2 linked regions of the Sinorhizobium fredii genome follow. The main gene of each other region encodes a partner of the protein of the gene in region 2 in a complex. Links are inferred from orthologs where the notes say so. Each region holds a gene or a part of one and is shown on either strand. Other genes may lie near its edges. The genes, in order: NXT3_RS12180 and uvrB.

Region 1 (3,349 bases), 290 kb from region 2 along the record:
TCATGAGCACCGTTGCGCCGCCGTCCGACCCCGAATCGAACCTGCGCGTCAAGGCGGTTTTCGACGACATCCGCGCCACGCGGAAATCGGACTTCATCAACAATATGTGGCTGTGGCTCGCCTTCGATCCGGACCTGCTGGAACGCACCTGGGCGGAGGTCAAGGCGGTGATGGCGACGCCCTCGGCGCTCGATCCGCTGGTCAAGGAGATGCTGTACATCGCAGTTTCCGTCAGCAATGGCTGCGGCTATTGCATTCACTCGCACACCGCCGCCGCCAAGGCAAAGGGGATGAGCGAAGCCGAGCATGCCGATCTGCTGCGCGTCATTTCGCTTGCCGCCAAGACCAACCAGCTGGCGACCGCGCTGCAGGTCCCGGTCGATCCGGCCTTCGACGCCACGGCCGAACGATAGCGACATCGAAACACCAGCGCTGAAAACGCCTGTCTTTCCACAGGTTTGCAGAAATCCGACGAGACTCCGGAATAAAAGAAGAACATCCTTTCTGGCCTTTCGGTCCCGAATCACTACATTGGGCCGCATGAGCAAAGGTTTCGACGACATCCCCTTCTTCGACGAGGAGCCGGCGCCGCGCAAACCCGCCCCTGCCGCCGGCGGCATCGCGGCGCGCGCCATGGCTGCCCGCGACAAGGCGCAACGGCCGGACTATCTCTCCGGTCTCAACTCGGAACAGCGCGAAGCCGTCGAAACGCTGGAGGGCCCGGTGCTCGTGCTTGCCGGCGCCGGCACCGGCAAGACGCGCGTGCTGACCACCCGCATCGCCCATATCCTGTCGACCGGCCGCGCCTATCCCTCGCAGATCCTCGCCGTGACCTTCACCAACAAGGCGGCGCGCGAGATGAAGGAGCGCATCGGCGTGCTCGTCGGCCATGCGGTCGAAGGCATGCCCTGGCTCGGCACCTTCCACTCGATCGGTGTCAAGCTCTTGCGCCGCCATGCCGAACTCGTGGGGCTGAGATCCGATTTCACCATCCTCGACACCGACGACGTCGTGCGGCTGATCAAGCAGCTTATCCAGGCCGAAGGGCTGGACGACAAGCGTTGGCCGGCCAAGCAATTCGCCGCCATGATCGACACCTGGAAGAACAAGGGCCTCGATCCGGCGCATATCCCCGAGGGCGACGCCCGCGCCTTCGCGAACGGCAAGGGCCGCGAGCTCTACGCCGCCTACCAGAACCGCCTGGTGACGCTAAACGCCTGCGACTTCGGCGACCTGCTGCTGCACCCGATCCGCATGTTCCGCGCCAATCCGGACGTGCTCAAGGATTATCACGACAAGTTCCGCTATATCCTCGTCGACGAGTACCAGGATACCAACACGGCGCAATATATGTGGCTGCGGCTCTTGGCGCAGCGGCCGCAGAGCGGCAAGGCCGTCGTGAGAGAAACGCCTGCGGGCGAAGCCCGAGCCAGCCAAGGCTGGCCGGACGACGTTTCGTCCGCCCCCGCGGAGCGCAGCCGCGCAGGCGGCGACAGCGTGAGCGCAAACAAACAGCAGCAGATAAACATCTGCTGCGTCGGCGACGACGACCAGTCGATATACGGCTGGCGCGGCGCCGAGGTCGACAATATCCTCCGTTTTGAGAAGGACTTCCCGGGCGCCAAGGTCATCAAGCTCGAGCGCAACTACCGCTCGACCGAGCATATCCTCGGCACCGCCGCGCATCTGATCGCCCACAATGAGGGCCGGCTCGGCAAGACACTCTTCACCGAACGCAGCCACCCGGACGACGAGAAGGTGCATGTGCACGCCGCCTGGGATTCCGAAGAGGAAGCCCGCGCCGTCGGCGAGGAGATCGAACAGCTCCAGCGCCAGAAGCACAATCTGAACGACATTGCGATCCTGGTGCGCGCCTCCTTCCAGATGCGCGAGTTCGAAGACCGCTTCGTCACCCTCGGCCTCAATTATCGCGTCATCGGCGGCCCGCGCTTCTACGAGCGGCTCGAAATCCGCGACGCCATGGCATATTTCCGCCTCGTCTGCCAGCCGGCCGACGATCTCGCCTTCGAGCGCATCGTCAACACGCCGAAACGAGGCCTCGGCGACACCACCGTTCGAACCCTGCACGACTATGCCCGCGCCCGCGACATTCCGATGCTCGCCGCCGCAACCGAGATCATCGAGACCGACGAGTTGAAGCCGAAGGCGCGCAAGGCGCTGTTCGACGTCGTCACCGATTTCCGCCGCTGGCAGACCTTGCTCGAAACGACGCCGCACACGGAGCTTGCCGAACAGATCTTGGATGAGAGTGGCTATACGGCGATGTGGCAGGCGGACAAGTCGGCCGAAGCGCCGGGGCGGCTTGAAAACCTCAAGGAACTCATCCGCTCGATGGAGGCCTTCGAATCAATGCGCGGCTTCCTGGAGCATGTCGCGCTCGTCATGGATGCCGAGCAGAACGAGGACATGGATGCCGTGTCGATCATGACGCTGCACTCGGCCAAGGGCCTGGAATTCGACACCGTCTTCCTGCCGGGCTGGGAGGAAGGTCTCTTTCCGCATCAGCGGGCACTCGACGAGGGCGGCCGCGCCGGGCTCGAAGAGGAACGCCGCCTCGCCTATGTCGGGATCACCCGCGCCAAGCGCCGCTGTCACATCTGGTTCGTCTCGAACCGCCGCATTCACGGCCTCTGGCAGTCGACGATGCCGTCGCGCTTCCTCGACGAACTGCCGGTCGACCATGTCGAGGTCGCCGAGCAGGACGTCTCCTATGGCGGCTACAATCGCGGCGGCTATGGCCAATCCCGCTTCGACAAGGCCGATCCCTTCGAGAACAGCTACCAGACGCCCGGCTGGAAGCGCGCCCAGCAGCACCGCTCGGACGCCACCCGCGACAATTGGGGCAGCCGCTCCGGCCATGCCGTCGAACGCATCGGCTACGGCGAGTCAGGTCCCCGCACCCGCACCATCGAGGGCGAGCTCGTCGCCAAGTCGACGACTGCGGAACCGTCCCGCTTCAGCGTCGGCGACCGCGTCTTCCATCTGAAATTCGGCAACGGCAACATTGCCGCGGTCGAAGGCAACAAGCTGACGATCGATTTCGACCGCGCCGGACAGAAGCGCGTGCTGGAGGGGTTTGTGGAAAGAGTGTGACGCGCCCCCTCAGATCACCATCCGATACATCACGAAGCCCGACTTCTCCGCCACCTTGTCGTAGAGCCGCATCGCCTTGAGGTTGGTCTCGTGGGTCAGCCAGTAGACCCGCGAGGTGCCGGCGCGTCGCGCTGCTTCGAAGACCCCGTTGATCAGCGCCTCGCCGACCCCTCTGCCGCGGGCTGCCTCGTTGATGAAGAGGTCCTGGAGATAGCAGTTCGGCTGGATTGCCGTG
Region 2 (3,862 bases):
AGCTGCGCCGCCGAATAGACGGAATGGCCGATGCGGTTGGCCGGTACTGCCAGCCAGTATTCGAAGAAGGCGATGCCCCAGCTGGCGACGATGACGATATAGAGCGGCGAGGACGTAAACTTCAGGTGGCCGTACCAGGCGAAGGTCATGAAAACATTCGAGGCGATGAGCAGCAGCACCGGCCAGACATAGGCGGGATTGATGGCAAAGGACATGAAGACCTCGGGAGGACGCGAATCGGTGCACGAGGATGATCTGGACGCAGCCGTCGGTTCAAGTTTTTCTGATCCGCGCTGAACCAGTACCGTCCAACATAATCTGTCCCTGTCATCGGAAAGCAACGTCCGGTCTTACCGGAGCCCTCGACCGGTTCGCCAAGGCAGGAAATTCCGCGCCGGCCGTTTCCCTTTTGTACTCATTCCCCCTTTTCTTTCGCGCTGACTCTCTCCATATTCCCGGCCATGGCTCAAAATCCGAAGAATCCCCCGAAGAAATCGGCAGCGCCCGGCGGTTTCGAAGAAGCCCCGCAGGCGCCGCTTTCCGGTGCGCCGCTCTCCGGCAACGTCTCCGACTGGGTGAAGCAGCTCGAGGCGGAAGCGGAAACCTCCGCTTTCGAAAGCCAGCGGGAGATCGCCTCCAAGGCCGGCAAGCACCGCAAGAAGGTCGAGATTGCCGCCTCGAAAGCGGCCGCGGATGCGGAAGAGAAATCGGCCGAAGGCCCCAAGCCCGAACGGGCGTCCGAGCTGACGCAAGGCCCCCGCGGAGCGAAGGCGCTGCGCGCCGACAGTACGAGCGGAAAAACTTTCAGCGGCAAGACCGCACGCGGCACTTCCATGGGCGGCAGCCACGACCCGAAGACGCGCGCCGCCGCCGGGCTCAACCCGGTCGCCGGTCTCGACGTTGCACTCGAGGATGTCGACAAGCTGACGACGGGCTCCGGCGTCACCGCCACGGTCGAGGCGCTCGCCAAGCTGATCGAGAGCGGCAACCCGCTGTTCAAGGACGGCAAGCTCTGGACCCCGCACCGCCCTGCCCGGCCGGACAAGTCGGAAGGCGGCATATCGCTGAAGATGGTGACCGACTACCAGCCCTCCGGTGACCAGCCGACGGCGATTGCCGATCTGGTCGACGGCCTCTCTTCGGGCGAGCGCAACCAGGTGCTGCTCGGCGTCACCGGCTCCGGTAAGACCTTCACTATGGCCAAGGTGATTGAGGCGACGCAGCGCCCGGCCGTCATCCTGGCGCCGAACAAGACGCTCGCCGCCCAGCTCTATTCCGAATTCAAGAACTTCTTTCCGGAAAACGCGGTCGAGTATTTCGTCTCCTACTACGACTACTACCAGCCGGAGGCCTACGTTCCGCGTTCCGACACCTATATCGAGAAGGAATCCTCGATCAACGAGCAGATCGACCGCATGCGCCACTCGGCGACGCGCTCGCTGCTCGAGCGCGACGACGTCGTCATCGTCGCCTCGGTCTCCTGTATCTACGGTATCGGCTCGGTCGAAACCTATACGGCGATGACCTTCCAGATGAATGTCGGCGACCGACTCGACCAGCGGCAGCTCCTCGCCGACCTGGTGGCGCAGCAGTACAAGCGCCGCGACATGGATTTCCAGCGCGGCTCCTTCCGGGTGCGCGGCGACACGATCGAGATCTTCCCGGCCCACCTGGAGGATGCCGCCTGGCGCATCTCCATGTTCGGCGACGAGATCGACTCCATCACCGAGTTCGATCCGCTTACCGGCCAGAAGACCGGCGACCTGAAATCGGTGAAGATCTACGCCAACTCACACTATGTGACGCCGCGCCCGACCCTGAACGCCGCCATCAAGGCGATCAAAGAGGAGCTGACGCATCGCCTTGCCGAGCTTGAACGGGCCGGCCGCCTGCTCGAGGCGCAGCGGCTGGAGCAGCGCACCCGCTACGACCTCGAAATGCTGGAAGCCACCGGCTCCTGCCAGGGTATCGAGAACTATTCGCGCTACCTGACCGGCCGCAGGCCGGGCGAGCCGCCGCCGACGCTGTTCGAATATATTCCCGATAACGCGCTGATCTTCATCGACGAGAGTCATGTCACCATTCCGCAGATCGGCGGCATGTATCGCGGCGACTTCCGCCGCAAGGCGACGCTCGCCGAATACGGCTTCCGCCTGCCCTCCTGCATGGACAACCGACCGCTGCGCTTCGAGGAATGGGACGCGATGCGCCCGGACACGATCGCCGTCTCGGCGACGCCCGGCAGCTGGGAACTGGAGCAGTCCGGCGGCGTCTTCGCGGAGCAGGTGATCCGCCCGACCGGCCTGATCGACCCGCCGGTCGAAGTACGCTCCGCCAAGACCCAGGTCGACGACGTGCTCGGAGAAATCCGCGAGACCGCTGCCGCCGGCTACCGCACGCTCGTCACGGTGCTGACCAAACGCATGGCCGAGGACCTCACCGAATACCTGCACGAGCAGGGCGTGCGGGTGCGCTACATGCATTCCGACATCGACACGCTGGAGCGCATCGAGATTATCCGCGATCTTCGTTTAGGTGCTTTCGACGTGCTGGTCGGCATCAACCTGCTGCGCGAGGGCCTGGATATTCCCGAGTGCGGCTTCGTCGCCATTCTCGACGCCGACAAGGAAGGTTTCCTGCGTTCGGAAACCTCGCTGATCCAGACGATCGGCCGCGCCGCCCGCAACGTCGACGGCAAGGTCATCCTCTACGCCGACACCATCACCGGCTCGATGAGTCGGGCGATGGAGGAGACAGCCCGCCGCCGCGAGAAGCAGATGGCCTATAACCTCGAAAACGGCATCACGCCGGAATCGGTGAAGGCGAAGATCTCCGACATTCTCGACTCGGTCTACGAGCGCGACCACGTCCGCGCCGACATCTCCGGCGTGGCCGGCAAGGGCTTTGCCGAGGCCGGCCACCTCGTCGGCAACAATCTGCAGGCGCATCTCAATGCGCTGGAAAAACAGATGCGCGACGCCGCCGCCGACCTCGACTTCGAAACCGCCGCGCGGCTGCGCGACGAGATCAAGCGCCTCAAGGCGGCCGAGTTGGCCGTGCTGGACGACCCGATGGCAAGGGAAGAGGCGAGGAGCGCTGAGGGCGGCAAGCGGGGCAGCAAGGCCGCGCCCAGCCCGATCTCCCCCCCTGCGGGGGAAATGCCCGGGAGGACAGAGGGGGGGGCTTCCACGAGCTATTTCGCCAAACCCTCGCTCGACGACATGGGCCCGGGTACCGATACCGAGCGCCCCCTCTTCCGCAAACCGGACCTCGACGAAATGGGCCGTGATGTGGCTATCCCCGCGGGCAAGGGTCAGTCGCTGTTCCGCAAGAATACCCTCGACGAGATGACCGTCGGCCGCACCGAAAAGCCGGTCGCTGGCCACGTTCCGGAAAAGCCTACCCTCACCCGCGCCAAACCGGGCATTGGCTCCTATGAGGACCAAGCGGACGAGAAGCGGCAGAAGGGCCGAACGAAAGGAAAAACGGGGCGGCCGGGGCGGTAATGGATCGAGGGACTCAATTTTAGAGAACCCATTTTTCGCTACTCCGCCGGCCGACCGCTCGATCGGCCCGTAAGGGTGACGTGAGAAGACGTGTATTCACGCGCCGCACCCTATCTTTTTTACGGGCCAGTTCACGCGCCTATCCCCGTTTTCCCCATCCTCACGCAACCAAAAACCCTAACTTTATAGGGAACATTCCCGCAGATTGCGAATTTCAGTTCAAACTAATTTAGGGAGAACGAAGATGCGCATCCTGGAAACATTTTTGACGAGCACCGGTCTGGCGCTGATTTCGGCCGGATTTATTGCATCGGCCCCGGTTCCGGCACAAAGCCAGGATCGGCCCATCCTTATGG

The links.
Region 1: the proteins of uvrB (region 2) and NXT3_RS12180 are in contact, whole or in part, in a crystal structure (PDB 7EGT), measured with the Thermus thermophilus proteins. The link is inferred for Sinorhizobium fredii from one-to-one orthologs. Residues at the interface, in WP_096411307.1 of Thermus thermophilus: Glu23, Leu25, Arg26, Asp27, Gly28, Glu29, Arg30, Phe31, Arg55, Glu326, Asp327, Phe328, Glu379, Ser382, Gln383, His398, Gly400, Arg401; in WP_096412145.1 of Thermus thermophilus: His654, Arg656, Phe657, Gln666, Asp668, Glu669, Lys680, Arg681, Leu682, Ser683, Lys685, Tyr686, Ala687.

What each region holds. Positions count from the first base shown.
Region 1 is NZ_CP024307.1:2,465,094-2,468,442, forward strand. The notes cover bases 213-3,327. They hold NXT3_RS12180 (ATP-dependent helicase), read left to right. Parts: upstream 213-540; coding sequence 541-3,114; downstream 3,115-3,327. Other genes in these bases: NXT3_RS12175 (carboxymuconolactone decarboxylase family protein), read left to right, coding at 213-413; NXT3_RS12185 (GNAT family N-acetyltransferase), read right to left, coding at 3,124-3,327. In the rest of the region: more of NXT3_RS12175, read left to right, coding at 3-212; more of NXT3_RS12185, read right to left, coding at 3,328-3,349. UniProt on the Escherichia coli protein: A helicase with DNA-dependent ATPase activity. Unwinds DNA duplexes with 3'-5' polarity. Translocates on single-stranded DNA with 3'-5' polarity. Initiates unwinding more efficiently from a nicked substrate than double-stranded DNA.
Region 2 is NZ_CP024307.1:2,179,384-2,183,245, forward strand. Bases 79-3,706 are described here. They hold uvrB (excinuclease ABC subunit UvrB), read left to right. Parts: upstream 79-461; coding sequence 462-3,506; downstream 3,507-3,706. Other genes in these bases: NXT3_RS10765 (DMT family protein), read right to left, coding at 79-215. In the rest of the region: more of NXT3_RS10765, read right to left, coding at 1-78. UniProt on the Escherichia coli protein: The UvrABC repair system catalyzes the recognition and processing of DNA lesions. A damage recognition complex composed of 2 UvrA and 2 UvrB subunits scans DNA for abnormalities.